2 regions of the Flexivirga alba genome follow, and region 1 is predicted to be linked to the other one. Evidence: riboswitches for the same ligand, from Rfam matches in the RefSeq annotation. Region 1 holds a riboswitch; the other holds the start of a gene.
What was found. A riboswitch is a leader RNA that binds a small molecule or an ion and turns the genes downstream of it on or off. The one in region 1 is predicted to bind ZMP and ZTP.
Positions count from the first base shown of each region.

Region 1 (15,351 bases):
CTGCGCGGTCGCGAGCAGTTGCTCGCCGGCGGCGAGGTAGCGCTGTTCACCGGTCGCCTGGTGCAGGACGAGCAGCGCCTCCGCGAAGTTGCCGTAATCGTCGGCGACGCCGGGGGCGCCACTGACCCGGCCGCCCAGCGAGGTGCGCCGCAGCCTGCCGTCAACGAGGTGGCGATCGAGCGCGAACTCCGCGGAAGCCATTGCGGCATCGAGCCATTCGGATTCCTGCAGGATCATTGCGGCCTCGGCGAGTGCGCTGATCGCCAGACCGTTCCAGGACGTCACGACCTTCTCGTCGCGATCCGGTTGGGGCCGTCGGGAGCGACGGTCCATGAGCTTGGTCCGGATCAATTCCCACCGCGACTGGTCGTCCGGGTCGCGCAGCAGCTGGAGGGTCGAGGTGCCGTGCTCGAAAGTTCCTCCTCGGTCACGCCGAGCAGCTCGGCGGCCCACCGGCCGTCCTCGTCGCCGAGCGTCGCCCGCAGGTCGCTGGGTGACCAGACGTATGTCGTGCCCTCGATCCCCTCGGTGTCGGCGTCGAGCGCGCTGGCGAAGCCGCCGTCGGCCGTCCCGAGGTCGCGGATGATGAATTGCGCTGTCTCGGAGGCAATTCGGGCGACAAGCGGGCTTTGAGTGGCGCGCCACAGGTGCGCGTAGACACGCAACAATTGCGCGTTGTCGTAGAGCATCTTCTCGAAGTGCGGCACCGTCCAGGTCGCGTCGACGCTGTAGCGTGCGAAGCCACCGGCAAGCTGGTCGTAGATGCCGCCACGAGCCATTGCCTCGCAGCTGTGCTCGACCATGGCCAAGGCATCGCTGTCACCGGTGCGCGAGTGGTGGCGCAACAGAAACTCCAGCACCATGGACGGCGGGAACTTCGGCGCGCCGCCGAAGCCGCCATACCTGGCGTCATACGACTGGCGGAGGGTGGTGACGGCGTTGGCGGTGACCTCCGCAGTGAGCGCGGTGGACGCGCCGCGGGTCGCCGCCGCTGCCAGTTGGGTCGCGACGTTCTGCCCGGAAGCCCTGACCTCGTCCGGCTGGGTCTCCCAGGCATGCTTGGCCGCCGAAAGCAGTTGCAGGAACTGTGGTTTCGGCAGATAGGTGCCGGAGAAGAAGGGCTTGCCATCCGGGGTGAGCAGGCAGGTCATCGGCCATCCGCCACTTCCCGTCATTGCAGTCGTGGCGGTCATGTAGGCGGCGTCGATGTCCGGACGTTCTTCGCGGTCCACCTTGATCGCGACGAAGGACTGATTGATCGCAGCCGCAACCTCGAGGTTCTCGAACGACTCGTGCGCCATGACGTGGCACCAGTGGCAGGCGGCATACCCGACGGACAGCAGGATCGGTCGGTTGTTGTCGGCAGCCTCCTGCAGCGCTTCGGGACTCCACTCGCGCCAGTCGACCGGGTTGTCGGCGTGCTGGCGGAGGTAGGGGCTGAGGGAGTCAGCGAGTCGGTTGGCCATGGCTCCAGCCTTTCACCCCGGGGTGGTGGTTGTGGCAGTGGCGCTGGTCAGCTGACCGTGGCGCCGGCTTGCCGGAGTCTGGCCGCCAGCGGCTCGGTGTTGAAGAGCATCGCCTGACCCGAGCCGGCGCGCGAGGGTCTCATGGGCTTCGGGGGAGTCGGCGCACCAAGCTTGTCGAGGTGTGCAATCTGTTCGTCGGTGAACTGCGGCGAGATGTCGCCGCCCCGACCGACAAGCGCGTATGTCGTGCTGCCGCAGGTGATTAGCAAGGTGCCCCACCGGCTCCTGCGCAGGCTGATCTGCGATGCGGGGATCGAGAAGACGCGACTGCTCTTGTCGGACATCGTCAGCAGTCCGTCGGCGAGCACGAGTATCACCGGGATACATTTGCGGGCGTTGAGCAGGCTCTTTCGCCAGTAGAGACCGGTTGCGAATGGCGGCTCGGCGCTCGTCGGATACGACATCCACGACACCTTATGCCCGATTCCGGGACGCCGTCACCGCACGCGGCCTGCGGCGAGCGTCTCGGATTGCCCGGAGCGGCGCAGCGCCTCCGCGACGAAGCCGCCGGCGAGGAGTTCATCGAGCAGGCCGTCGAGCCAGGTCGTGGTGGCCGGGTGAGTGCTCGGCTTGGTGGCCAGCGCCTGCCGGATCTGCATGAACGGTTCGTCGAGGATGCGTAGGCCGGGGTTGGCGTCGACGTATGCAGTGACCGGCTCACGGATCCCAGCCGCGACGTCGAGGCTCTGCTCGGCGAAAACGGTGGTTCCGTCCACGCCGCGAACGATGGTGGCGTGCTCGAGGGTGCGGGTCAGGAAGAGGTCGTATGCCGAGCCCTCCTTGACGCCGATCCGGACACCGCCGGCGTCGACATCGGCCGGTGCCCGGTGGGGTGAGGCGTCGGGCACGGCATACACGCCGTCGATGAGGACGTAGGGCTCGGTGAACGTGACCTCGCGGGCGCGGGCCGGCTCGACGGCGAGGAACGCGATCGTCGCCGGTCCGGAGACGAGCGCGTCGAAGGACTTGCGCGCCGCGTCGAAGCAGACGAAGCGCAGGTCGGTGCCCAGCCGGGTCGCGATCTCGTGTGCGATGTCGACGGTGATCCCGCCCGGTTGTTGCGGATCGCCCTGCGCAAGGACCGGGTTGCCGAGGTTGATCGCTGCGGTGAGGTGCCCCTCGGGAGCGAGGTCGGCGCGTGCCTGGTCGGTCGCTCTCGTCATACCAACGATCGTAAGGAACGCATCCTCGCGCCGGGCCAGTTGGTCGCTCTCTCTGCTGACAGCAGCGAAAGCTAGCTGTTCACAGTGTTTTTCGCTGATCCTTGCAGCATGTCCGAAGAACAGCGCAGACCACCACACCCACTCAGCCGGCAGATCGCCGAACATCTCCTCGACGAGCGCATCATCGTGCTCGACACCGAGCTGGACGACGAGATCGGCACCCGGCTCATGTCTCAGCTCTACCTGTTGTCGGCAGCCGACCCGCGCGCCGACATCAGCTTCTGGATCAACTCGCCCGGCGGTTCGGTGCCGGCAATGCTCGCGATCATGGATGTGATGCGTGCGATCCCGAACGACGTGTCGACGCTGGCGCTCGGATTGGCTTGCAGCGCAGGGCAATTCCTGCTGACAGCGGGAGAGAAGGGCAAGCGCTACGCGTTGCCGCACTCAAGGTCCTCATGCATCAGGGCAGCGCCGGCTTCGGTGGCACCGCGGTCGACATCGAGTTGCAGGCCGACGATCTGCGCCAGACACGGGACACCGTGCTCGGCATCACCGCCGAACTCACCGGCCAACCGGTGCCGCGCGTGTTCGAGGATTCGCTGCGGGACCGCTGGTACACGGCGGAGCAAGCCGTTGCCTATGGACTCATCGACCAGGTCATCGACGACCTCAGCCGCATCAAGCCGGGCAAAAACCCTGTGGGACTTGGAGTTTGATGATCATGAGTGAGCGCAGCGAACGACCAATGGCGCAGTCGAATGACGGCACCCGACGAAGGAGGGAGGCGTCATGAGTGAGCGCAGCGAACGACCAATGGCGCAGTCGAATGATGGCACCCGACGAAGGAGGGAGGCGTCATGAGTAGTTACACGATTCCGAATGTGATTGCGTCGTCTCCGCGCGGCGACCGCGTCATGGACGTATACAGCCATCTACTCTCCGAGCGGATCGTCTACCTCGGCACCGAGATCGATGACGGAGTTTCGAACGCGCTGATCGCGCAGATCCTGCACCTGGAATCAGTGGCACCGGACCAGGAGATCAACCTCTACATCAACTCGCCCGGCGGATCCCTGACCGCCACGTTCGCCGTGTATGACGCGATGCGGTTCGTCCGGTCACCGGTCGCGACGACCTGTGTCGGGCAGGCGTGCTCGACGGCCGCGATCCTGTTGGCGGCCGGCGCTCCGGGTCGGCGGAGTGTCCTGCCGCACTCGCGGGTGTTGCTGCACCAGCCGTCCGGGAGCGGCCGTGGCGCCATACCAGACATCATCCTGGCGGCCGACGAGGTGATTCGGCTGCGTGCGGAGGCCGAGGAAGTGCTCGCGCAGCACACCGGGCAACCGCTCGACGTGTTGCGCAAGGACACCGATAGGGACCGGATCTTCGCGCCGCAGGCCGCCGTCGACTACGGGCTGGCCGACGAGGTGATGGCCTATCGGAGCTGATCCGGGTGTGTCAGGCGGCCAGCGCGACCGGGCCGCGCATGTTCGCCGGGGCGGAAGCCAGACCCAATCGGACGGACTCGCGGCGCAGCTCGCGAACGGTCAGGTCGGTGACTTCGGCGAGTGTGCAATCCAGCGCGCCGGCGATGGCCGCGACGATCTCCGAGGACGGGTCCTTGCGGCCGCGCTCGACCTCGGAGAGGTATTGCGCGGAGATCCCGGCCCGCTGCGCGGTCGTGGTGATCGTGCCGCGGCGACGCAGTCGGATCGCGCGCAACTGCGTGCCGAGAACCTCCCGCCAGAGAGGCTCGACCGTCGAACGCTGCCGGAGCTGCCGCACGTCACCCATGTGTCGACGCTAGCCCCGCCACCCGCCACTGCTCAACGGTTTCTGCTCTCAGCAGAAGGCGTCTCACTCGGGATGAGCCGGACTGTGGCAGAGCGCCGGATCGGAGGTGATTGGTGTTGACACGGCCTTCTCGGACTGCGGAATCTCCGGCTCGCGAACGGCGGGGACGAGCGCGAGTGCGACCATGGCCGCCGCACCGACAGCGAGCAGGGCGTGCAACACACCCACGTGTTCGCCGAGCAGCCCGAGCAGCGGGGGACCGGCGAGGAACGCGGTGTAGGCGACGGTGCTGATCACCGAGATGCGGGCGTGCGCGTGCTGCGGGTCGTCGGCGGCAGCGCTCATGCCGACCGGGAAGCCCAACGAGACACCGAGGCCCCAGATGACGACTCCGGCATACGCGAGTGCGGTCGGTCCGAAGACCACGACCAGGCAGCCGAGGATCGCCAGCGAGAAGCAGGCGCGCAACACCGGCACACGGCCGTAACGGTCCAGGAGCATGGTGCCGACGAGACGTCCGGCCGTCATACAGCTGAGAAAGGTTGCGAACGCTAGGATTCCGGCCCATTTCGGCACATGGTGGCCTTCAACGAAGCCGAGCGACAGCCAGTCGTTCGCGGTGCCCTCGGTGAATGCGGCGATCAGTGTCACGACCCCGATCAGCAGGACACGAGGATCGGTCCAGGCACTGCGCAACGTGGATGTCGGGCGGGCCTTCGCGTCGTCCTCGGTGGCAACTTCTCGGCCATCGGACAACGTCCCGAAGTTCTTGGCGCACCAGATGGCGACGGTGCCGATGACGGCCATGACGATGGCCAGGTGCACCCACAAAGGCACGTGTATGGCGGTCAGGCCCGCGCCGACGAGCGCCGCCACGACGGTGCCGCCACTGAACATCGCGTGGTAGCGAGGCATGATCGAGCGCTTCTGGTGACGCTCGACGACGGTGCCTTCGAGGTTCATCGCGACGTCCCAGGGGCCCATGCCCCAGCCGGCGATGAGCAGGCCGATCACGGTCAGCCACACGAGGTGTGAGGTGATGGCAACGGCAGCGAGCAAGTAACCCGCGGTGGCCGCCAGTGCGGCGACGCGCACGGTGGCGCGGCTGCCGAATCGGCCGATCACCCAGCCGGCCAAGGGCAGCCCGCTCACACTGCCGAGCGAACCGGCGAGAAGGAGAAGGCCGAGCTGGCCGGTCGAGAAGTGAAGCAGTGTCTTGACGTCGGGCAGCCGGGCGGCGAACGAGGCGAAGGCAGCGCCATTCAGCACGAACAGGACCGCGACCGACCGCGAGACGCGGCGGGACACGGTGGGGTCCGACTGCGAATCGGGAGCGGTGTTGGGCTTGTCCACCATCACCATGGAGTTCCTTCGGAGGAGCGCTTCGGGCCGTCGAATCGATTCGATCGAATCGATTCGATAGTCTGCTCCACATGCCTGTGGGTGGTCAAGTCGAAAACGTGCCTGCTGGGCGCGTCACGCTGCGTGACGTCGCTCACCGCGCCGGCGTCGCGATGTCCACGGCGTCGCTGGTCTTCAGCGGCAACAAGCCGGTGGCCACGGACACCGCCGAGCGCGTGCGGGCAGCCGCGGCGGAACTCGGGTATGGCGGGCCGGATCCGATGGCCTCGTCATTGCGACACGGGCGCAGTGGTGTCATCGCGGCCGTCGTCGAGCGCCGCATCCTGCACGCGTTCCGTGACCCGTATGTCGTGTCGGTGCTCGACGGTCTCTCCCAGGTGGTCGGTGAGATGGGTTGCGGATTGTTGCTGCTGCCGGACACAGCCGAGGGGTATGGCGACAGCGGACCGCAGGTGTCACGGGTTGCCGCGGACGCCGCCGTGTTCATGCTTTGTGGCGATGAGAACAACGTGCTGGCAAGGGAATTCGGCGCTCGCGGGGTTCCGATCGTGGGCACCGGCGCACCCGAGGGCGCCGACGTGCAGGTGACCGCGGACGAGCGGGCTGCGTCCCGTGAGCTGGCGCAGTTGCTGCACGACCTGGGGCACCGCCGGGTCGGTCACGTGATGATGCCGCTGCAGTGGGGTGGCACGACCGGGCGGCGCACCATCGCCCAGGTCCGGGCGAGCCATTTCCCGGACACGCGGGAGAGGGCGTTCGGGGTGCGGGACGTCTTCACCGCCGCGACGCTCGTTGAGGCGGAGGAGCCCGACTTCGACTCCGGTTATGCAGCGGCGAAGCTGCTCCTGGACAGCCACCGGCCGCCGACCGCGATCATCGCGCAGAGCGACCTGCTCGCCGCCGGCGCCGTGCAGTGCGCCGTGGACCGCGGCCTGCGCGTGCCCGAGGACCTGTCGGTCACCGGGTATGACGGTGTTTCCTTGCCGTGGTTCCCGAGGACACTCACCACGATCGACCAGCATCCGATCGAGAAAGGCCGAGCCGTTGGTGAGGTGGTGCGCGCGCTGCTGGCCGGTGAAGAGGTCTCGGACGTGACGGTGCCGGTGACTCTGCGTCTGGGCGACACGACCGGTCCGGTGCCGCGCCCATGACGTGCTGATCGCCGAGAGACGCACTTGATGCCGACTGACGCAGTTGCAAGTGCGTCAATCGGTATTTGCTGCGTCAGTCGGTAGGTTGACGGGCGATGGAGACTTCGACGTGGACCCACGAGCCGGTCGGCTACCGCTGCCCCTTCTGCGCGTTCCAGCGCGGCGAGGGGACGACCGCAACGCCGCGTCGGACCTGGTCGTGCAGCGCGAGTTGGTCTTCGCGCGGATCGCGCCCAAATGGTGGCCCGTGAACGACGGCGGGGCACTCGTCATACCGAATGAGCATGTGGAGAACCTCTACGAGCTGCCGACCGATGTCGGTCACGCATTGTGGGACCTGACCCGCGAGGTTGCCATCGCAATGCGGGAAACGTATGGATGTCAGGGTGTTTCGACTCGCCAGCACAACGAGCCTGCCGGTGACCAGGACGTCTGGCACCTGCACCTGCACGTGCTGCCACGGTATGACGGGGACGATCTCTACCTGCGGCATCGCGAGGCGCGCTACGTCGACGCAGCCGAGCGCGCAGATTTCGCTGCACGGTTGGGCGACGCGCTCGGCTAAACTGAAGGCACACGACTGGCGAAGGGTGGGTCACCACCGGGGAGTGTGAGTTCGTCGTATCGCCCGCCTGGGTGCGACTCCGATCGATTCAAGGAGTCCCCAAGATGTCCGTTGCACAATTGCTGGACGGCACAGCCGTCGCCCGCCGAAGCTTCGCCGAGACTGCCGAACGGGCCGCGGATTTCGCTGCGGCGCAAGGGCGTCCGGTATGCCTCGCCACTGTGCTGATCGGTGACGACCCGGCATCCCAAACCTACGTACGAATGAAGCAACGGCGTGCGGGACAGCTCGGGCTGGAGTCGCGGCGGGTCCAGCTTCCGGCGGAGACAACCACCGATACCGCCGTCGCCGCAGTGCGCGCCTTGTCCGAGGACGACACGGTCGACGGCATCCTCGTGCAGCACCCGGCGCCCGCCCAGGTCGACGAGCTTGCCGTCTTCGAGGCGATCGCGCCGGAGAAGGACGTCGACGGCGTGACGATGCACAGCTTTGCGGCAATGGGATTGTCCGCCAACGGCTTTCACTCCTGCACGCCGGAAGGAATCGTGCGGCTGCTCGACGCATACGACCTGCCGATTGCCGGCAAACGGGTGTGCGTCGTCGGGCGGAGCGCGATCCTCGGCAAGCCGGTGGGCCTGCTTCTCCTGGCTCGGGACGCGACCGTCACCTTCTGCCACTCCCGCACCACCGATCTGGCTGTGGAGGTGTCGGAGGCGGACATCGTGATCGCAGCCGTCGGTCGGCCGGAGCTGGTCCGGGGTGAGTGGGTCAAGCCGGGAGCGGTCGTCGTTGACGCCGGTTACAACCCGGGCAATGTCGGCGACGTGGAGACCGCGGCCGCGGCGGAGCGGGCGTCATACATCACACCGGTGCCCGGTGGCGTCGGTCCGATGACCATTGCGGTGTTGATGGAACAGACGGTAACTGCCGCGGAAAACCGGGTGCAGTAACCGGCGCGGTGCGCCTAGTGCGGTGCGTGCAAAGTTGCTTGACAGTCGCTTCGCGCCTGACCAGCAAATTTGCCCACATCCGTACCTGCTCTATTTCTGACTCACGGCACTAGCGTCGAGCCATGCGCCCACCCGATGCCGGCTTCGCCGACCCACGCCTGGCCGTCCTCTACGACTTCTTCGACGACGATCGCAGCGATCTCGATGTCTATGAGGCGATCGTCGATGAGTTGGGCGCCCGCAAGGTTCTGGACATCGGCTGCGGAACCGGTTCTCTCGCAGTCCGATTGGCCGCGCGAGGCATCGAGGTGGTCGGCATTGATCCGGCGGTCGCCTCGATCGAGGTCGCACGCACCAAGCCGTATGCCGACAAGGTGACCTGGATCGAGGGAGATGCGACGGCGCTGACCGGCCGCGTCGCCGACGGGGATCTTGCGGTCATGACCGGCAACGTCGCGCAGGTCTTCGTCGACGACGCGGACTGGTCGCAAACCTTGGGCGCCATACACGATGCTCTGCGGGAGGGTGGTTGGTTCGTCTTCGAGGCTCGGCGACCCGAGATGCGTGCCTGGGAGCAATGGACCACACCGCCGACCGAGGTCGCGTTGCCGGATGGTCGCCGGGGCACGGACTCGATGACAGTGACCGAGGTGGCATTGCCCCTGGTGACGTTCGAGTCGACACTTGTGCTGGCTGACGAAACGCTGAAATCAGTGTCGACACTGCGTTTTCGAGAGTATGACGAGATCGTGGCCGACCTCGAGGCGCACGGCTTCGAGGTCGTGGAGGTGCGCGATGCGCCGGACCGCCCGGACAAGGAATGGGTTTTCCTGGCGCGGACCCATCAGTGACGGTCGAATTCGCGATTGACGGTCGAATTGGACTGTCAATCGCGAATCGAACCGTCAGAGATCAGGACCTGCGTCACTGGAAGTCGCGGGACTTGGACCGCACGTGAATCGTGAGGTGCTCCAGACGATCCGCGAGCAGGTTGGTGACGCCGTCCTCGGATCGCTCGAGTATGCCGCGCACCACCATCGCCGGTGACGCGCGCGCGATGCGCCGGTAGCGGTGCCAAACACCGCGAGACACAATGACATTCAGGATCCCGGTCTCGTCCTCGACATTGACGAAGGTGATCCCGCCGGCAGTCGCCGGGCGCTGACGATGAGTGATCACGCCGCCTACCTGCACCCGTCGACCGCTCTGGAAACCCTTCAGCTGATCGATCGGCAGCACGCCACGCGCGTCCAGATCGGCCCGGACGTGCCGGATGGGGTGATCACCGGGGCTGATCCCGGTCGCCTGCAGGTCGTGCATCAGCAACTCGCCGATGGACAGCTCCGGCAACAGCGGCGGCTGGTAAGGCACCCGAACCGGCAACTGGTCGCTACGGATCGAGGCTGCCTCCGCCGAGCGCCACAGCGCATCCCGGCGCGATCCAGTCAGTGAGTCCAGTGCGCCGGACAGCGAAAGTGCCTCCATTTGCTCGGTATCCAACTCGGCGCGCCGTGCGAGGTCGGCTAGATCGGTGAACGGCCCGGACAAGTCACGGGTCTGCACGATGCGCTCGGCGGCAGCCTCGCCGAGGGCGGTGATGTCGGCCAGCCCGAGACGAACTGCGTGGTGCCAGTCGCGGCGGTGCTCCTGCCAGTCGGCGGGCGCATTGGTGTCGAAATCGCCGATCTCCTCCTGCGTGTGGTCCCGCATGCAGTCGTCGCTGCCACCACGCAGGTCCATTGCGTCGGGGGAGTCCGGCTCGAGGTCGGCGTGCACGCTGGAGCGCAGCAGATGCGGGGACAGCACTTCGACACCGTGCCGCCGCGCATCGCCGGTGAGCGTCTGCGGTGAGTAGAACCCCATCGGCTGGGAACGCAGCAAACCTGCCAAAAAGGCTGCGGGATAATGCAATTTGAGCCATGAGCTGGCATAGACCAGCACCGCGAAACTGAGCGCATGCGACTCCGCGAAACCGAAATTGGCGAAGGCCTCGATCTTGTTGTAGATCTCCTGCGCGGTCTCCGGCGGTATGCCGTTGCGGGCCATTCCGTCATACAGCTTGGTGCGCAGGGAGTCGATGCGCTCGACACCACGCTTGGACCCCATGGCCCGGCGCAGCAGGTCGGCGTCGGCCGGGCTGCAATCGCCGACCGCGATCGCCATCTGCATCAACTGCTCCTGGAAGAGCGGGACGCCGAGCGTGCGTTCGAGCACCGGCTCGAGCAGCGGGTGGGAGTAGGTGATGGGCTCCTTGCCGGTGCGGCGCCGGATGTAAGGGTGCACTGCGCCGCCTTGGATCGGACCCGGGCGGATCAGGCCGATCTCGACGGCGAGGTCGTAGAACGACCGCGGTTTGAGCCGGGGAGGGTGCCCATCTGTGCGCGACTCTCGACCTGGAAGACACCGATCGAGTCGGCGCGGCACAACATGTCGTAGACGCCCGGCTCGTTGCGCGGCAACGTCTCGATGCGCCACTGCTCGCCGGTATGACGCTCGACCAGGTCGAAGGTGTGCTGCAGTGCGGCCAGCATTCCGAGGCCGAGCAGGTCGAACTTCACCAGGCCCATCCACGCGCAATCGTCCTTGTCCCATTGCAGGACAGTGCGATCCGTCATCCGGGCTCGCTCGATCGGGCACACCTCGCTGACCGGCCGGTCGGTGAGCACCATGCCGCCGGAGTGGATGCCGAGGTGCCGTGGATAGCTCAGCACCTGCTCGGCCAACTCGATGACGGGCCCCGGTATGTCGTGGTCCGCACTCGAGATCTCCGCGCCCCAGCGTTCGACCTGCCGGGACCAGGCGTCCTGCTGCCCCTGGCTGGCGCCGAGCGCCTTGGCCATGTCGCGCACGGCGTTCTTGGGGCGGTAGGTGACGACGTTGGCGACCTGTGCGGCGTTGCGGCGCCCGTAGGTCTGGTAGACGTGCTGAATCACCTCCTCGCGTCGGCCGGAGTCGAAATCGACGTCGATGTCGGGTGCTTCCTCGCGCAGCTCGGACAGGAATCGCTCGAAGGGCAGCTCGTAGAAGATGGGGTCGATCACCGTGATGCCGAGGACGTAACAGACCGCCGACGCTGCGGCCGAACCCCGGCCTTGGCACAGGATGCCGCGGCCTTTGGCGAACTGCACGATCTCGTGCACGATCAGGAAATATCCCGGGAAGTCTTTCTTCTCAATGACATTCAGCTCGCGTTCGATGCGTGCGTATGCCGCGTGGTTGTCCTTCGGATAGCGTTCCGCAGCGCCGCGCATCGTCAGCTCGCGCAACCAGCTCATCGGGGTGTGGCCGGCGGGTACCTCCTGGCGCGGCAGCCGCGGCGACGCTGCCCGCAGGCTGAACGCGAGATCGTCGGCGATCTCGACCGTTCGCTCGACGGCACCCGGGAAGCGGTGCATGCGCTGCGCCATCTCCGCCCCGCTGCGCACGTATGCCGCGCCGTGCACCGGCAGCCAACTGTCCAGCTCCTCCAGGCTACGGCGTGAGCGGACGGCGGAAAGCGCTGTGGCCAGCGGGTATTGGTCCGAGTCGGCGTAGTGCACCGCGTTGGTAGCGACGGTCAGCGCGTCTCCGGACCGGGCTACCTCGGCGAGCCGGTCGCAGGTGGTGCTGTCTGCCGGGTCGCCGTGGTCGGTCAGCTCGACGAAGACGTTGTCCTTGCCGAAAAAGTCTTGCAGAGAACGTAGTTCGGTGACTGCGGCATCATGTCCGTGTCGAGTGAGCGCGCTGGGCACGCTGCCTTTACGGCAGCCGGTCAGGATCGCCCAGTGGCCGGCCGCCTCCTCGGCCAGCGCCGGCAGGTCGTAGAGCGGCTTGCCCTTCTCAGCGGTTTCGGCGAGCTGCCCCTCGGTGACGGCCCTTGCGAGGCGACGGTAACCCTCCGCCCCGCGCGCGAGCACCAGCAGGTGATTGCCCTCGGGATCGGGTACGCCGTTCTGCGGAGCAGTCAGGCCCAGTGACAGCTCCGCCCCGAAAATTGTTTGCAATCCATAGCTTTCGGCTGCCTCGGCGAAACGCACGATGCCGTAGAGGCCGTCGTGGTCGGTGATGGCCAGGCCGTGCAGGCGCTGTCGCGCGGCTTCGGTGACCAGGTCCTCGGGTGCCGCGGCGCCGTCGAGGAAGCTGTAGTGCGAATGTGCGTGCAGTTCGGCATACGGCACGACGGGTCCCGCCGACTCACCCAGCTCGGCCGGGCGGAAGGGGTGTCGCTTGCGCGAGAAGACCGGTCCGTCACCGCCGTCGGCAGGCTGGCCACGCACGCTGCGCTCCTCGGGCCGTATGCCGTGGGAGAGCGCCTGCTCCAGCTGCGACCACGGTATGGCGGGGTTACTCCAGCCCACGGCAACTCCGCAGGAACTCTTGGTCTCGATACGGCTCCGCTAGCGCTCCGCCTACTCGACCCGCGAGGGTTTCAGTCATAGCGAGCCTCGAGGAACCAGGTCTTGCCCTCGGCGAGCACCAACCAGGCGGTGGACTGGTTGTCGATCAGCTGAAAACGGTTGAGGTGCACGCGCTTTCGCCACCAACGCTGTTGGATCGGCCACGGGCCGGCCCACTGCGCGATGCGACGGTTTCCGTCCGGCACGCGCAACCATGCAGGTTCCCCGCTGACCGTGCCGCGATCGTCGACCGTCACTGACTCTCCTGCGTCAGTGAAGACCTGCACCTGACTCGCGCTGCTGAAAACAGTGGCCGGGGCAGGGCCGGGCACGGTGCCCGGCCAGGGCTGCTCGAGACGGCGCTCGCGAGTTGTCGGCAGCGCATCGCCCCAGGGGCGAAGAACACGGCGCTCGTGCAGCAGGCGACCTCCGGTTACGGTGCTGGTGAGGACGGCCTCATGGCCCAGCCGGTGCTGCAGGGTGGTGAGAGCGTGCTCCACCTTCTCGTCGGGACGATCGCCCCACAGCCCTTGCGCATGATGCTCGGCGTTGTCGACGGACTCCGGGAGCACCTGCACCGAGAGCACCGACGCACCCAGGGAGTCGTCGTCGACAGTTGCCGCCTCGGCCGCGAGATCCTCCAACTGCCAACGGATCCGGTCCAGAACCTCGACGCTGCCGAACTGCCAGGGGTGCCGCCAGAGCCGCTCGAAGAGAGCGTCCGGCTCGAGTTGCACGGTGACCCGGATCTCGGTGCAGATCAGCGCGGAGCGCGTGAGCAGTTGCGTGAACTCGCCTGCTGCCGGCTCGCAGTGAGCGATGATCTGCTCGACCCGATCGGTGGCCGGATCGAAGGTGACGTGCATGCCCAGCTGCGGTGGCACGGTGCGTGGGGTCAGGATCGGCGCATCCTCACCGCTGGCGAGCTGATGCGCGCGCAGGCCTGCTGCACCGAATCGGGCGTGCACCTGATCGCGCGGTAGTTGCGCCAGATCGCCGAGCTTGCGAATCCCCATGCGTTGCAACAAGTTTTCCAACTTCTTGTCGCAGGCGACAGCGACCGACAGGCCGGCCAGGAAGTCGGCCGAACCACCTGCGGGGACAATGTGCAGTGGCACAACCGTGGAGCTGGTGTAGGCAGCCTGCTCGGCGGCGAAGAGGCCGTCCGCGACGGCGACGCGCAGGTCGACCGGCAGGCGCAGCTCGTGCTCGGTGAAGTCGTGCAGATGCGTGAGCAGTGCATCCGCGGCGGCGCGTTCGCTGCCGTAGAAGCGGCCGGCTCCTTGCGCGCGAACCGCGGCGATGCCCGGACGCACGACGTGCACGTCGGGGATCTTCTCCTCGACGGCGTGCAACACCGACTCGAAAGCCCTGGCCTCGGCCACCACGTCATACGGCAGCACGATCAGCTCCGGGCAGCGGTGCTGCGCCTGGCGGATGCGCAGTCCGACGGTGACGCCCTCGAGTTTCGCAGCGGCGGAGCAGGCGACGACGAAGCCGCGGTCGGTGAGAGCAATCGCCTGGTCGGCGGCGATGCCCTGGGTGAGCCGTGCTGCCAGCACCGACCAGCCCGGGCACCAGAGCAGCATCACGCGGACCGGCGAAGAGCTGATCATGGCGTCTGTTCCAGGGTCTCGATACGCGGCTCGTTCCTCACCGCTACTCGACCACCTTGGTGGCTCATGGCCGGACCGGGATCGTGAGGTCGACGTGCCGGGTGCGGTGTCGCTCGGTCACCTCGAGGCGCAGGGCGCCGCCGGAGAGGTGGCCGTGCCCGGCATACAGGCCGTCCCAGCGCATGATCCGGCCGGCGAGCATCGCAGCTGGCCGCGGCCAGGAGCCCAGGACCACCAGCGTGCTGCCGCTGGCTCGCAGACGGGCGAGCAGCCGGGACACCTCACCGGGAGAGACGTGCTCCGGGGGCGCGGCGACGACCAGCGCGGTGACTTCGACCAGCGCCGCGATCACCGAGGTCCAGTCGTCGGGAGAGACCTGAGGGACCAGCGCCAGCCGCTCGAGCCAGACCCCCCACTCGACAGCGGCTTCGATGCCCAGGTCGGGCAGTCCGACGACACCGCACCACGAGCCCGCCATCGAGGGGCCGGCGAGCAGGGCGAGAGCCGCACTCATCGAGCCGTGCAGGGTGTAGACCCCGCCGGCACGCAGCCCGCGGGGGAACAACTCGGCGAGAGCCGGGAGCACCGGGACGCTGTCTGCTGCGGGGGACGTCTCGTGACGCTGCAGCAGCTCGTGCAACTCGGCAACCCGGGTCGCGGTGGTGGTGGTCATGACATCCATGATCGAACAGGTGTTCGACAAAGTCAATCGGGTGCACGACGTCTGATGCGGTGGCCGGCGATGTCGGCCGAACCGACATAATCGCCTGGTGATCGCTTCCGCCGCCTGGCGCACCCTGGCACGTGGCCTGGTCGAGCTGGCGTATGCCGAGACCGGCGCCGGC
Region 1 is NZ_JBHSWH010000001.1:21,148-36,498, reverse strand. It holds gene ACFQDH_RS00165 (YyaL domain-containing protein) at 1-333, opposite strand, end outside; gene ACFQDH_RS00160 (thioredoxin domain-containing protein) at 348-1,466, opposite strand; gene ACFQDH_RS00155 (hypothetical protein) at 1,514-1,930, opposite strand; gene ACFQDH_RS00150 (transporter substrate-binding domain-containing protein) at 1,964-2,689, opposite strand; partial or broken gene ACFQDH_RS00145 (ClpP family protease) at 2,798-3,408, shown strand; gene ACFQDH_RS00140 (ClpP family protease) at 3,550-4,140, shown strand; gene ACFQDH_RS00135 (helix-turn-helix domain-containing protein) at 4,151-4,486, opposite strand; gene ACFQDH_RS00130 (MFS transporter) at 4,550-5,848, opposite strand; gene ACFQDH_RS00125 (LacI family DNA-binding transcriptional regulator) at 5,920-6,999, shown strand; gene ACFQDH_RS00120 (HIT family protein) at 7,109-7,564, shown strand; ZMP/ZTP riboswitch at 7,566-7,644, shown strand; gene ACFQDH_RS00115 (bifunctional 5,10-methylenetetrahydrofolate dehydrogenase/5,10-methenyltetrahydrofolate cyclohydrolase) at 7,669-8,514, shown strand; gene ACFQDH_RS00110 (class I SAM-dependent methyltransferase) at 8,637-9,365, shown strand; partial or broken gene ACFQDH_RS00105 (error-prone DNA polymerase) at 9,439-12,851, opposite strand; gene ACFQDH_RS00100 (DNA polymerase Y family protein) at 12,923-14,506, opposite strand; gene ACFQDH_RS00095 (hypothetical protein) at 14,571-15,179, opposite strand; gene ACFQDH_RS00090 (alpha/beta fold hydrolase) at 15,277-15,351, shown strand, end outside.

Region 2 (15,351 bases), 4.7 Mb from region 1:
AACGCGACACATGAACCGCAGCCGCCCTGGTCCTCGATCGGGGTGACGTAATTGCCACCGCTCGTCCGCCAGTCGAACGTTGCCGGCACGCCGGCCGGCGCCCCCGCGACCCGTGGCCGCGCAGCCGCGGTGGCTTGCCGCTCTTCGAGCGAAGCAACTCCTGCCGGCGGCACCGCACCCAGGCGGGACTGCGCCTGCAACAACGAATGTCCGGAGTTCGCGGTGACCCCCGGTGTCCACGGCAACTCGAGCTCGCGGACGCGTGCCTGCAACTGGGAAAGCTCAATGGCCATCGCCGGCCTCCTGATTCTGGCTGTCGCAACAGCGGATCGGCGGCGCGCGGATGCGAGCTGCCGCGAGAGCCGGCCGGTTGCTGGCTGAGCCCACGGATCGACCTCTCACTGACAGGAGGGCCGTATGGCGCGACCTGATACGCGTTGCGCGCTCCACTCAGTTCCGCATTGGCCTGAGTTTGAAGAGAACGATGCCGAGGTACGCGTTCAGCACGGTCTGCTCGGCGGCCGCGTCGGACAGCTGAGCCTCAACCACGGGCAGCGACGTCAGCCCGCCGCGAGATGCTTGGCCAGGTAGGGCGCCGTGGCACTTCCTTTCGCCCGGGCAACCGTCTCGGGCGTGCCGGTCGCGATGACCCGACCACCCTGGTCACCACCCCTGGACCGAGGTCGATGACCCAGTCGGCGCTGGCGATCGTGTCGAGGTCGTGCTCGACCAGCACCACGGTGTTGCCGGCATCCACCAACCGGTGCAGCTGGCGGACCAGCAGTGCGATGTCGGAGGGGTGCAGCCCGGAGGTGGGCTCGTCGAGCAGGTAGAGCGCGTGCCCGCGACGGGCTCGCTGCAGCTCGGTCGCGAGTTTGATCCGCTGCGCCTCTCCGCCGCTGAGCTCGGTCGCCGGCTGCCCCAGCCGCAGGTAGCCCAGGCCGACCTCCCGCAACGTGGTCAGGCTGCGCGCGGCAGCCGGCACGTCGCTCAGGAATTCCGCAGCCTCGTCAACGGACAGGGAAAGCACGTCCGCGATGGTCCTGCCGCGGTAGTCGATCTCGAGGGTCTCCGCGTTGTAGCGCGCACCGTGGCAGGCCGGGCAGGGCGCGTAGGTGCCGGGCAGGAAGAGCAGCTCCACCGAGACGAACCCCTCCCCCTGGCAGGTCTCGCAGCGGCCCTCGGCCACGTTGAAGGAGAAGCGACCCGCGCCATACCCGCGGCTACGAGCTTCCGGCGTGGCGGCATACAGCTTGCGCACGGCATCGAACAGCCCCGTGTAGGTGGCCAGGTTGGAACGTGGCGTGCGCCCGATCGGCCGCTGGTCCACCCGCACGAGCCGGTCGAAGGACTCGAGTCCGGTGGCGTCGTCGACGTCGACCTCGAAGTCGCTGTCCTCGGTGTCATCGGGCGCCTGACCGAGATGGCGGCGCACCAGCTCGGAGAGCACCTGCGTGACCAGCGTGGACTTGCCCGACCCGGAGACCCCGGTCACGGCCGTCAGCACGCACAGCGGAATCTCGACCGAGAGATCCTGCAGGTTGTGGCGGTTCACTCCGCGCAGATGCAGCCAACCGTGGGGTGGGCGCTGCGGGCGGACGAGGGGTTCAGCACGACCGAAGATGTAGTCCCCGGTGACCGACCCCGCAACCTGCTCGAGGCCTGCGACCGGCCCGGAGTAGAGCACCTCGCCACCGCCCTCGCCTGCGCCCGGGCCGATGTCGATGATCCAGTCGGCTCGGCGCACCACGTCGAGATCGTGCTCGACCACGAACAGCGAGTTGCCCGAGGCCTTCAGGGTGTCCAGCACGTCCAGCAGCGGCTCGGCGTCGGCGGGGTGCAGACCTGCGGACGGCTCGTCAAGCACGTAGACGACTCCGAAGAGGCCCGAGCGCAGTTGGGTCGCGATGCGCAACCGCTGTGCCTCTCCCGGTGAGAGCGTGGTGGAGCTGCGTCCCGGCGAGAGATAGCCCAGCCCCAGGTCGAGCAACACCTGGACCCGCGCGACGAGGTCGGCGCAGATGCGCACCGCGACCTCGGTCGCCTCCCCGAGCCGGCCGACGACGTCGCCGCCGCGGCCTCCTCGAGCTCGGCCACCGGACGCAGCAGCGCGACCAGCTCGCTGAACGACAACGCGTTGAGCTGCCCGATGTTCTGCCCGCGGAAGGTGACCGCCAGCGAGTCCGCCTGCAGCCCCGTGCCATCGCATTCCGGGCAGGACACGCTCTGGACGAAACGCATCACCTTGTCGCGCATCATCTGGCTCTGGGAGTTCGCAAGCACGTGGTGCACGTGCGTGCGGGCGCTGCGGAACAAGCCGTAGTAGCCGTGGTCGACACGGCCCGGCTCGGGCTCGATCATCACCTTCGGCTGCTCCTCGGTGAAGAGCAGCCACTCACGATCCTTCGCCCGCAACTTGCTCCAGGGGTGTCCAGATCGATGCCCAGCCCCGACACGATGCTGCGCAGATTTGCGCCCTGCCAGGCACCCGGCCAGGCGGCGATCGCCCCCTCCCGAATCGTCAACGACCGGTCCGGCACCATCAGCTCCTCGCTGACGTCGTGCTCCTCACCCAGCCCGTGGCAACGTGGACAGGCTCCTGCGGCTGTGTTCGGTGAGAACGCCTCTGCGGCCAGTCGCGACGCGCCCTCGGGGTAGGTGCCGGCGCGCGAGTAGAGCATCCGCAGCAGATTGGACAACGTGGTGAGCGTGCCGACCGTCGAGCGCGAGCTGGCGGCACCGCGGCGCTGCTGTAGCGCCACGGCCGGGGGCAGCCCGGTGATCTCCTGCACGTGCGGAGCACCCACCTGCTGCAACAGGCGGCGAGCGTATGGCGCCACCGACTCGAAGTAGCGGCGCTGCGCCTCGGCATACAGGGTGCCGAAGGCCAGGGAGGACTTGCCGGAGCCCGAGACGCCGGTGAAGGCGACCATCGCGTCCCGAGGCAGGTCCACGTCGACGTTCTTGAGGTTGTGCTCGCTGGCGCCCCGGACATGGACGAAGTGGTCGCGTTGGTCGTCGGTCACTGCCCCTGTTTATCTGCTGCCGTCGTCGAACACAACGGAATCCCCTCCGGGTGCTCCTGGAACCGTTGTCAGCGGATTTTCGACCGCTCAAGTCGGCGCGAGTCACCGATCACCGCAATCAGGCACTCGCCCCGTCAGTCCAGCGCAACACCCGCAAGGCACGAAGGGTGTTCCAGCGACTCGGCTTGCCGTCGCCGTCCTCGAGCTCGAAGTGGATCAGCCCGGGGTGGGTATTCTCCTGCAGCCAGCTGCCGTCCGTCTGTCGCTTGGAGCGCACCTGCTCGATGGCGTCTGCCAGTCGTGGATCGGGCGGGCCACCGATGGCGCGGAAGTGGTCGAGACCGCGCAACACGTCGTAGTGCCACTGCGTCGGGAACGAGAACTGCAGCCAATCCTCATCCGCGACCTCGCCGGTGCTCGCTCGTCGAAAGAGCTTGCGCTGCAACAGATATTCCCCACCACGCCGCCGCGCGTCCGCCACCTCGAGATCGCCGCCCGCGCGCTCGTAGTCGAGCAAGCCCTCCAGCACACAGATCGTCGTGTGGAACGACGACCGCGTGGAGCCGTTCTCCGCCTCGCAGTTCCAGCCACCGTCCGCGAGTTGCTCACCGAGCAGGCGCTGCACGACCCGGTCGACGTTCTGCCCGAAGTAGGCGCCGATCGAGACTGTCCCGCCATTGATGCACGGCTCGACCTCACCGTCGAAGAACGCCGACCCGTCATACTCCCAACGACAACCGGTGCGAACGCCGTCGACTGCGGCAGTCACGCGCGAATCCTGAGGATCCACACCGAATTCGCGCAGCAACCGCAAGGTGGGAAGCGTCGCGGTCCACGGTTGGCCATCGGGATCGCCCACGGGTCCGTCCGGTGGCCGCCAGTCGGACCCGGGGAAACACGCGCCACCGGCCCACGCCCCGTCGGCATACAGATCGAGCAGTCGCTTCCCCTGTCCCGACGAGGCGACTCTCGCGCGCTCGGCCGTCACCTCATCGGACGAAGCGTCGGTCAGATCACGCATCACCTGCCACCGGACCGACGCATCTCCCGCGAGCAGCCAACTCTCCACGTCACTCATCCGTGTCACCTCTCAACGAAGTTCGTGCTGGACAAGGCTCAGAAACGTGAGATCACTGCCCAACACGGATCTGACGCTAGGACCCGCCACCGACAAGGTTCAAGATGGACTCATGAGTGACGACATCACAGTGGCCGACAATCCCGACCAGAATCGCTACGAGGCACGCATCGGTGGTGCTCTCGCAGGTTTCTCGGTCTACCGGCTCGCCGCGGATCAGATCACCTTCGTGCACACCGAGGTCGACCCGAAGTTCGAGGGTAAAGGCGTCGGCTCTGCGATCGCGCGCCATGCACTCGACGACGTAACGGACCGCGGCGGGCTCTCCGTCATACCGCTGTGCCCATTCATCAAGGCCTGGATCGACCGGCACCCCGACTATCAATCGTTGGTCCAGCAGAGCTGATCTCATGTGCTGAGCCACCCCGCGCGAGCGCCATACGAATCCTCAACGAGGTGAGGCATTCCCAACTGTGGGTAGGCAAACTTTGCTGGTGGCGCACGCCGTAGCCACCTACTCTTGGTCGCATGAAGATGAGCGCCGCACTTGAAAAGAAGTTCAACGCCCAGATCACCCTGGAGTTCGAGTCCTCGATGGTCTACCGCCAGCTCGCGATCGAGATGGAGGACCGAGACCTGCCGGGCATCGCCGCGTGGTTGCGACACCAGGCCGACGAGGAGATCGTCCACGCCAACAAGTTCATCGACCACCTCAGCGATCGCGCCAACCACCCGGTGATCGGCGCCATCGCCGCCCCGAAGGTCAACGCCAAGACCGTGCTCGCGGTCTTCGAGGCGGCGCTCGGGCACGAGCAGAAGGTCTCTGCATCGATCCGTGACCTCTACGCCGCGACCGAGAAGGCCGGCGATCTCGACTCCCGTCCGCTGCTGCTGTGGTTCCTGAGCGAGCAGGTCGAAGAGGAGTCGTCGGTCGACGAGATCGTCGGACGCGTCAAGCTGATCAACGACGACGGTCCCGGCCTGCTGCGCCTCGATGACGAGCTTGCCCAGCGCCCGGTGGCCACCACCGAGAACACCGCCGGCTGACGCACTGACGCACCCCGAGTGGGCCGGTCACCGATCTTCGGTGACCGGCCCGCTCGCGTTCAGGACGCGCTCCAGGGTCTGCCGCCACGCCTGCGGTTGGTCCAGATGCAGGTCATGTCCGGCATCGGCGATCACGGTGCGCTCGACGTGCGCACCGCGGCGCATCCGCTCCACCTGCTCGGTCGGTATGACGCTGTGCTCGGCCACCACCAGATGTGTCGGGACGCTCACGGACTCCCATGCCCGCCACCGGGGCAAGACGTGCACGGCACGCAGCGCCTCGATCAGCACGTCCGCGTCCCAGCACGGGACCAGGCCGCCCGCGTCGAATTGCAGGCCGTCCGCCCACGCCTCGCCGGCCATCGCGGTTCCGGTGCTTCTTGCCGCTCCTCGGTCGGCACTCATGAAGAAGTCAATGAAGGCATCCCGGTCCGGGAAGCGCGCCGGCCAACTGCGCAGCCATTGCTCAACCGGTGCGGTGGCAGCATCACCACCACCACCGACACCGGCTTCGACCATCACCAATTGCCTTACCAAGTGCGGTTTTTCGGCTGCTACGAGCATCGCCGTATGACCGCCCATCGACTGCCCGACGAGGGTCGCGGGTCCACCGCCGAGTTGCTCGATCAGCGCCACCACGTCGGCGACGTATGCCGCCCGGGTCACGTCCTGCGGCATACGCGTCGAGTGCCCGTGACCGCGTTGCTCCAGTGCAACGATTCGATGGGTGTCACCGAGCGCACGTAGTGTCGCCGACCACTCCTGGGCAGTGCCGGCCAAGCCGTGCAGCAGGATCACCGGGTGATCGCCGGCGCCGGTCTCGGCATACGCCAGCTCGACCAGGCCACGTGCCAGGGTGCGCCAGGCGGCGGAAGCGATCACCAGGCGATTATGTCGGTTCGGCCGACATCGCCGGCCACCGCATCAGACGTCGTGCACCCGATTGACTTTGTCGAACACCTGTTCGATCATGGATGTCATGACCACCACCACCGCGACCCGGGTTGCCGAGTTGCACGAGCTGCTGCAGCGTCACGAGACGTCCCCCGCAGCAGACAGCGTCCCGGTGCTCCCGGCTCTCGCCGAGTTGTTCCCCCGCGGGCTGCGTGCCGGCGGGGTCTACACCCTGCACGGCTCGATGAGTGCGGCTCTCGCCCTGCTCGCCGGCCCCTCGATGGCGGGCTCGTGGTGCGGTGTCGTCGGACTGCCCGACCTGGGCATCGAAGCCGCTGTCGAGTGGGGGGTCTGGCTCGAGCGGCTGGCGCTGGTCCCTCAGGTCTCTCCCGACGACTGGACCTCGGTGATCGCGGCGCTGGTCGAAGTCACCGCGCTGGTCGTCGCCGCGCCCCCGGAGCACGTCTCTCCCGGTGAGGTGTCCCGGCTGCTCGCCCGTCTGCGAGCCAGCGGCAGCACGCTGGTGGTCCTGGGCTCCTGGCCGCGGCCAGCTGCGATGCTCGCCGGCCGGATCATGCGCTGGGACGGCCTGTATGCCGGGCACGGCCACCTCTCCGGCGGCGCCCTGCGCCTCGAGGTGACCGAGCGACACCGCACCCGGCACGTCGACCTCACGATCCCGGTCCGGCCATGAGCCACCAAGGTGGTCGAGTAGCGGTGAGGAACGAGCCGCGTATCGAGACCCTGGAACAGACGCCATGATCAGCTCTTCGCCGGTCCGCGTGATGCTGCTCTGGTGCCCGGGCTGGTCGGTGCTGGCAGCACGGCTCACCCAGGGCATCGCCGCCGACCAGGCGATTGCTCTCACCGACCGCGGCTTCGTCGTCGCCTGCTCCGCCGCTGCGAAACTCGAGGGCGTCACCGTCGGACTGCGCATCCGCCAGGCGCAGCACCGCTGCCCGGAGCTGATCGTGCTGCCGTATGACGTGGTGGCCGAGGCCAGGGCTTTCGAGTCGGTGTTGCACGCCGTCGAGGAGAAGATCCCCGACGTGCACGTCGTGCGTCCGGGCATCGCCGCGGTTCGCGCGCAAGGAGCCGGCCGCTTCTACGGCAGCGAACGCGCCGCCGCGGATGCACTGCTCACGCATCTGCACGACTTCACCGAGCACGAGCTGCGCCTGCCGGTCGACCTGCGCGTCGCCGTCGCGGACGGCCTCTTCGCCGCCGAGCAGGCTGCCTACACCAGCTCCACGGTTGTGCCACTGCACATTGTCCCCGCAGGTGGTTCGGCCGACTTCCTGGCCGGCCTGTCGGTCGCTGTCGCCTGCGACAAGAAGTTGGAAAACTTGTTGCAACGCATGGGGATTCGCAAGCTCGGCGATCTGGCGCAACTACCGCGCGATCAGGTGCACGCCCGATTCGGTGCAGCAGGCCTGCGCGCGCATCAGCTCGCCAGCGGTGAGGATGCGCCGATCCTGACCCCACGCACCGTGCCACCGCAGCTGGGCATGCACGTCACCTTCGATCCGGCCACCGATCGGGTCGAGCAGATCATCGCTCACTGCGAGCCGGCAGCAGGCGAGTTCACGCAACTGCTCACGCGCTCCGCGCTGATCTGCACCGAGATCCGGGTCACCGTGCAACTCGAGCCGGACGCTCTCTTCGAGCGGCTCTGGCGGCACCCCTGGCAGTTCGGCAGCGTCGAGGTTCTGGACCGGATCCGTTGGCAGTTGGAGGATCTCGCGGCCGAGGCGGCAACTGTCGACGACGACTCCCTGGGTGCGTCGGTGCTCTCGGTGCAGGTGCTCCCGGAGTCCGTCGACAACGCCGAGCATCATGCGCAAGGGCTGTGGGGCGATCGTCCCGACGAGAAGGTGGAGCACGCTCTCACCACCCTGCAGCACCGGCTGGGCCATGAGGCCGTCCTCACCAGCACCGTAACCGGAGGTCGCCTGCTGCACGAGCGCCGTGTTCTTCGCCCCTGGGGCGATGCGCTGCCGACAACTCGCGAGCGCCGTCTCGAGCAGCCCTGGCCGGGCACCGTGCCCGGCCCTGCCCCGGCCACTGTTTTCAGCAGCGCGAGTCAGGTGCAGGTCTTCACTGACGCAGGAGAGTCAGTGACGGTCGACGATCGCGGCACGGTCAGCGGGGAACCTGCATGGTTGCGCGTGCCGGACGGAAACCGTCGCATCGCGCAGTGGGCCGGCCCGTGGCCGATCCAACAGCGTTGGTGGCGAAAGCGCGTGCACCTCAACCGTTTTCAGCTGATCGACAACCAGTCCACCGCCTGGTTGGTGCTCGCCGAGGGCAAGACCTGGTTCCTCGAGGCTCGCTATGACTGAAACCCTCGCGGGTCGAGTAGGCGGAGCGCTAGCGGAGCCGTATCGAGACCAAGAGTTCCTGCGGAGTTGCCGTGGGCTGGAGTAACCCCGCCATACCGTGGTCGCAGCTGGAGCAGGCGCTCTCCCACGGCATACGGCCCGAGGAGCGCAGCGTGCGTGGCCAGCCTGCCGACGGCGGTGACGGACCGGTCTTCTCGCGCAAGCGACACCCCTTCCGCCCGGCCGAGCTGGGTGAGTCGGCGGGACCCGTCGTGCCGTATGCCGAACTGCACGCACATTCGCACTACAGCTTCCTCGACGGCGCCGCGGCACCCGAGGACCTGGTCACCGAAGCCGCGCGACAGCGCCTGCACGGCCTGGCCATCACCGACCACGACGGCCTCTACGGCATCGTGCGTTTCGCCGAGGCAGCCGAAAGCTATGGATTGCAAACAATTTTCGGGGCGGAGCTGTCACTGGGCCTGACTGCTCCGCAGAACGGCGTACCCGATCCCGAGGGCAATCACCTGCTGGTGCTCGCGCGCGGGGCGGAGGGTTACCGTCGCCTCGCAAGGGCCGTCACCGAGGGGCAGCTCGCCGAAACCGCTGAGAAGGGCAAGCCGCTCTACGACCTGCCGGCGCTGGCCGAGGAGGCGGCCGGCCACTGGGCGATCCTGACCGGCTGCCGTAAAGGCAGCGTGCCCAGCGCGCTCACTCGACACGGACATGATGCCGCAGTCACCGAACTACGTTCTCTGCAAGACTTTTTCGGCAAGGACAACGTCTTCGTCGAGCTGACCGACCACGGCGACCCGGCAGACAGCACCACCTGCGACCGGCTCGCCGAGGTAGCCCGGTCCGGAGACGCGCTGACCGTCGCTACCAACGCGGTGCACTACGCCGACTCGGACCAATACCCGCTGGCCACAGCGCTTTCCGCCGTCCGCTCACGCCGTAGCCTGGAGGAGCTGGACAGTTGGCTGCCGGTGCACGGCGCGGCATACGTGCGCAGCGGGGCGGAGATGGCGCAGCGCATGCACCGCTTCCCGGGTGCCGTCGAGCGAACGGTCGAGATCGCCGACGATCTCGCGTTCAGCCTGCGGGCAGCGTCGCCGCGGCTGCCGCGCCAGGAGGTACCCGCCGGCCACACCCCGATGAGCTGGTTGCGCGAGCTGACGATGCGCGGCGCTGCGGAACGCTATCCGAAGGACAACCACGCGGCATACGCACGCATCGAACGCGAGCTGAATGTCATTGAGAAGAAAGACTTCCCGGGATATTTCCTGATCGTGCACGAGATCGTGCAGTTCGCCAAAGGCCGCGGCATCCTGTGCCAAGGCCGGGGTTCGGCCGCAGCGTCGGCGGTCTGTTACGTCCTCGGCATCACGGTGATCGACCCCATCTTCTACGAGCTGCCCTTCGAGCGATTCCTGTCCGAGCTGCGCGAGGAAGCACCCGACATCGACGTCGATTTCGACTCCGGCCGACGCGAGGAGGTGATTCAGCACGTCTACCAGACCTACGGGCGCCGCAACGCCGCACAGGTCGCCAACGTCGTCACCTACCGCCCCAAGAACGCCGTGCGCGACATGGCCAAGGCGCTCGGCGCCAGCCAGGGGCAGCAGGACGCCTGGTCCCGGCAGGTCGAACGCTGGGGCGCGGAGATCTCGAGTGCGGACCACGACATACCGGGGCCCGTCATCGAGTTGGCCGAGCAGGTGCTGAGCTATCCACGGCACCTCGGCATCCACTCCGGCGGCATGGTGCTCACCGACCGGCCGGTCAGCGAGGTGTGCCCGATCGAGCGAGCCCGGATGACGGATCGCACTGTCCTGCAATGGGACAAGGACGATTGCGCGTGGATGGGCCTGGTGAAGTTCGACCTGCTCGGCCTCGGAATGCTGGCCGCACTGCAGCACACCTTCGACCTGGTCGAGCGTCATACCGGCGAGCAGTGGCGCATCGAGACGTTGCCGCGCAACGAGCCGGGCGTCTACGACATGTTGTGCCGCGCCGACTCGATCGGTGTCTTCCAGGTCGAGAGTCGCGCACAGATGGGCACCCTCCCCGGCTCAAACCGCGGTCGTTCTACGACCTCGCCGTCGAGATCGGCCTGATCCGCCCGGGTCCGATCCAAGGCGGCGCAGTGCACCCTTACATCCGGCGCCGCACCGGCAAGGAGCCCATCACCTACTCCCACCCGCTGCTCGAGCCGGTGCTCGAACGCACGCTCGGCGTCCCGCTCTTCCAGGAGCAGTTGATGCAGATGGCGATCGCGGTCGGCGATTGCAGCCCGGCCGACGCCGACCTGCTGCGCCGGGCCATGGGGTCCAAGCGTGGTGTCGAGCGCATCGACTCCCTGCGCACCAAGCTGTATGACGGAATGGCCCGCAACGGCATACCGCCGGAGACCGCGCAGGAGATCTACAACAAGATCGAGGCCTTCGCCAATTTCGGTTTCGCGGAGTCGCATGCGCTCAGTTTCGCGGTGCTGGTCTATGCCAGCTCATGGCTCAAATTGCATTATCCCGCAGCCTTTTTGGCAGGTTTGCTGCGTTCCCAGCCGATGGGGTTCTACTCACCGCAGACGCTCACCGGCGATGCGCGGCGGCACGGTGTCGAAGTGCTGTCCCCGCATCTGCTGCGCTCCAGCGTGCACGCCGACCTCGAGCCGGACTCCCCGACGCAATGGACCTGCGTGGTGGCAGCGACGACTGCATGCGGGACCACACGCAGGAGGAGATCGGCGATTTCGACACCAATGCGCCCGCCGACTGGCAGGAGCACCGCCGCGACTGGCACCACGCAGTTCGTCTCGGGCTGGCCGACATCACCGCCCTCGGCGAGGCTGCCGCCGAGCGCATCGTGCAGACCCGTGACTTGTCCGGGCCGTTCACCGATCTAGCCGACCTCGCACGGCGCGCCGAGTTGGATACCGAGCAAATGGAGGCACTTTCGCTGTCCGGCGCACTGGACTCACTGACTGGATCGCGCCGGGATGCGCTGTGGCGCTCGGCGGAGGCAGCCTCGATCCGTAGCGACCAGTTGCCGGTTCGGGTGCCTTACCAGCCGCCGCTGTTGCCGGAGCTGTCCATCGGCGAGTTGCTGATGCACGACCTGCAGGCGACCGGGATCAGCCCCGGTGATCACCCCATCCGGCACGTCCGGGCCGATCTGGACGCGCGTGGCGTGCTGCCGATCGATCAGCTGAAGGGTTTCCAGAGCGGTCGACGGGTGCAGGTAGGCGGCGTGATCACTCATCGTCAGCGCCCGGCGACTGCCGGCGGGATCACCTTCGTCAATGTCGAGGACGAGACCGGGATCCTGAATGTCATTGTGTCTCGCGGTGTTTGGCACCGCTACCGGCGCATCGCGCGCGCGTCACCGGCGATGGTGGTGCGCGGCATACTCGAGCGATCCGAGGACGGCGTCACCAACCTGCTCGCGGATCGTCTGGAGCACCTCACGATTCACGTGCGGTCCAAGTCCCGCGACTTCCAGTGACGCAGGTCCTGATCTCTGACGGTTCGATTCGCGATTGACAGTCCAATTCGACCGTCAATCGCGAATTCGACCGTCACTGATGGGTCCGCGCCAGGAAAACCCATTCCTTGTCCGGGCGGTCCGGCGCATCGCGCACCTCCACGACCTCGAAGCCGTGCGCCTCGAGGTCGGCCACGATCTCGTCATACTCTCGAAAACGCAGTGTCGACACTGATTTCAGCGTTTCGTCAGCCAGCACAAGTGTCGACTCGAACGTCACCAGGGGCAATGCCACCTCGGTCACTGTCATCGAGTCCGTGCCCCGGCGACCATCCGGCAACGCGACCTCGGTCGGCGGTGTGGTCCATTGCTCCCAGGCACGCATCTCGGGTCGCCGAGCCTCGAAGACGAACCAACCACCCTCCCGCAGAGCATCGTGTATGGCGCCCAAGGTTTGCGACCAGTCCGCGTCGTCGACGAAGACCTGCGCGACGTTGCCGGTCATGACCGCAAGATCCCCGTCGGCGACGCGGCCGGTCAGCGCCGTCGCATCTCCCTCGATCCAGGTCACCTTGTCGGCATACGGCTTGGTGCGTGCGACCTCGATCGAGGCGACCGCCGGATCAATGCCGACCACCTCGATGCCTCGCGCGGCCAATCGGACTGCGAGAGAACCGGTTCCGCAGCCGATGTCCAGAACCTTGCGGGCGCCCAACTCATCGACGATCGCCTCATAGACATCGAGATCGCTGCGATCGTCGTCGAAGAAGTCGTAGAGGACGGCCAGGCGTGGGTCGGCGAAGCCGGCATCGGGTGGGCGCATGGCTCGACGCTAGTGCCGTGAGTCAGAAATAGAGCAGGTACGGATGTGGGCAAATTTGCTGGTCAGGCGCGAAGCGACTGTCAAGCAACTTTGCACGCACCGCACTAGGCGCACCGCGCCGGTTACTGCACCCGGTTTTCCGCGGCAGTTACCGTCTGTTCCATCAACACCGCAATGGTCATCGGACCGACGCCACCGGGCACCGGTGTGATGTATGACGCCCGCTCCGCCGCGGCCGCGGTCTCCACGTCGCCGACATTGCCCGGGTTGTAACCGGCGTCAACGACGACCGCTCCCGGCTTGACCCACTCACCCCGGACCAGCTCCGGCCGACCGACGGCTGCGATCACGATGTCCGCCTCCGACACCTCCACAGCCAGATCGGTGGTGCGGGAGTGGCAGAAGGTGACGGTCGCGTCCCGAGCCAGGAGAAGCAGGCCCACCGGCTTGCCGAGGATCGCGCTCCGCCCGACGACGCACACCCGTTTGCCGGCAATCGGCAGGTCGTATGCGTCGAGCAGCCGCACGATTCCTTCCGGCGTGCAGGAGTGAAAGCCGTTGGCGGACAATCCCATTGCCGCAAAGCTGTGCATCGTCACGCCGTCGACGTCCTTCTCCGGCGCGATCGCCTCGAAGACGGCAAGCTCGTCGACCTGGGCGGGCGCCGGGTGCTGCACGAGGATGCCGTCGACCGTGTCGTCCTCGGACAAGGCGCGCACTGCGGCGACGGCGGTATCGGTGGTTGTCTCCGCCGGAAGCTGGACCCGCCGCGACTCCAGCCCGAGCTGTCCCGCACGCCGTTGCTTCATTCGTACGTAGGTTTGGGATGCCGGGTCGTCACCGATCAGCACAGTGGCGAGGCATACCGGACGCCCTTGCGCCGCAGCGAAATCCGCGGCCCGTTCGGCAGTCTCGGCGAAGCTTCGGCGGGCGACGGCTGTGCCGTCCAGCAATTGTGCAACGGACATCTTGGGGACTCCTTGAATCGATCGGAGTCGCACCCAGGCGGGCGATACGACGAACTCACACTCCCCGGTGGTGACCCACCCTTCGCCAGTCGTGTGCCTTCAGTTTAGCCGAGCGCGTCGCCCAACCGTGCAGCGAAATCTGCGCGCTCGGCTGCGTCGACGTAGCGCGCCTCGCGATGCCGCAGGTAGAGATCGTCCCCGTCATACCGTGGCAGCACGTGCAGGTGCAGGTGCCAGACGTCCTGGTCACCGGCAGGCTCGTTGTGCTGGCGAGTCGAAACACCCTGACATCCATACGTTTCCCGCATTGCGATGGCAACCTCGCGGGTCAGGTCCCACAATGCGTGACCGACATCGGTCGGCAGCTCGTAGAGGTTCTCCACATGCTCATTCGGTATGACGAGTGCCCCGCCGTCGTTCACGGGCCACCATTTGGGCGCGATCCGCGCGAAGACCAACTCGCGCTGCACGACCAGGTCCGACGCGGCGTTGCGGTCGTCCCCTCGCCGCGCTGGAACGCGCAGAAGGGGCAGCGGTAGCCGACCGGCTCGTGGGTCCACGTCGAAGTCTCCATCGCCCGTCAACCTACCGACTGACGCAGCAAATACCGATTGACGCACTTGCAACTGCGTCAGTCGGCATCAAGTGCGTCTCTCGGCGATCAGCACGTCATGGGCGCGGCACCGGACCGGTCGTGTCGCCCAGACGCAGAGTCACCGGCACCGTCACGTCGAGACCTCTTCACCGGCCAGCAGCGCACCACCTCACCAACGGCTCGGCCTTTCTCGATCGGATGCTGGTCGATCGTGGTGAGTGTCCTCGGGAACCACGGCAAGGAAACACCGTCATACCCGGTGACCGACAGGTCCTCGGGCACGCGCAGGCCGCGGTCCACGGCGCACTGCACGGCGCCGGCGGCGAGCAGGTCGCTCTGCGCGATGATCGCGGTCGGCGGCCGGTGGCTGTCCAGGAGCAGCTTCGCCGCTGCATAACCGGAGTCGAAGTCGGGCTCCTCCGCCTCAACGAGCGTCGCGGCGGTGAAGACGTCCCGCACCCCGAACGCCCTCTCCCGCGTGTCCGGGAAATGGCTCGCCCGGACCTGGGCGATGGTGCGCCGCCCGGTCGTGCCACCCCACTGCAGCGGCATCATCACGTGACCGACCCGGCGGTGCCCCAGGTCGTGCAGCAACTGCGCCAGCTCACGGGACGCAGCCCGCTCGTCCGCGGTCACCTGCACGTCGGCGCCCTCGGGTGCGCCGGTGCCCACGATCGGAACCCCGCGAGCGCCGAATTCCCTTGCCAGCACGTTGTTCTCATCGCCACAAAGCATGAACACGGCGGCGTCCGCGGCAACCCGTGACACCTGCGGTCCGCTGTCGCCATACCCCTCGGCTGTGTCCGGCAGCAGCAACAATCCGCAACCCATCTCACCGACCACCTGGGAGAGACCGTCGAGCACCGACACGACATACGGGTCACGGAACGCGTGCAGGATGCGGCGCTCGACGACGGCCGCGATGACACCACTGCGCCCGTGTCGCAATGACGAGGCCATCGGATCCGGCCCGCCATACCCGAGTTCCGCCGCGGCTGCCCGCACGCGCTCGGCGGTGTCCGTGGCCACCGGCTTGTTGCCGCTGAAGACCAGCGACGCCGTGGACATCGCGACGCCGGCGCGGTGAGCGACGTCACGCAGCGTGACGCGCCCAGC
Region 2 is NZ_JBHSWH010000001.1:4,704,043-4,719,393, forward strand. It holds gene ACFQDH_RS23490 (C1 family peptidase) at 1-293, opposite strand, end outside; partial or broken gene uvrA (excinuclease ABC subunit UvrA) at 561-3,026, opposite strand; gene ACFQDH_RS23500 (prenyltransferase/squalene oxidase repeat-containing protein) at 3,145-4,104, opposite strand; gene ACFQDH_RS23505 (GNAT family N-acetyltransferase) at 4,217-4,510, shown strand; gene ACFQDH_RS23510 (ferritin) at 4,633-5,151, shown strand; gene ACFQDH_RS23515 (alpha/beta fold hydrolase) at 5,179-6,033, opposite strand; gene ACFQDH_RS23520 (hypothetical protein) at 6,131-6,739, shown strand; gene ACFQDH_RS23525 (DNA polymerase Y family protein) at 6,804-8,387, shown strand; partial or broken gene ACFQDH_RS23530 (error-prone DNA polymerase) at 8,459-11,870, shown strand; gene ACFQDH_RS23535 (class I SAM-dependent methyltransferase) at 11,944-12,672, opposite strand; gene ACFQDH_RS23540 (bifunctional 5,10-methylenetetrahydrofolate dehydrogenase/5,10-methenyltetrahydrofolate cyclohydrolase) at 12,795-13,640, opposite strand; ZMP/ZTP riboswitch at 13,665-13,743, opposite strand; gene ACFQDH_RS23545 (HIT family protein) at 13,745-14,200, opposite strand; gene ACFQDH_RS23550 (LacI family DNA-binding transcriptional regulator) at 14,302-15,351, opposite strand, start outside.
Region 2: another riboswitch for ZMP and ZTP. It lies ahead of ACFQDH_RS23540 (bifunctional 5,10-methylenetetrahydrofolate dehydrogenase/5,10-methenyltetrahydrofolate cyclohydrolase); the one in region 1 lies ahead of ACFQDH_RS00115 (bifunctional 5,10-methylenetetrahydrofolate dehydrogenase/5,10-methenyltetrahydrofolate cyclohydrolase).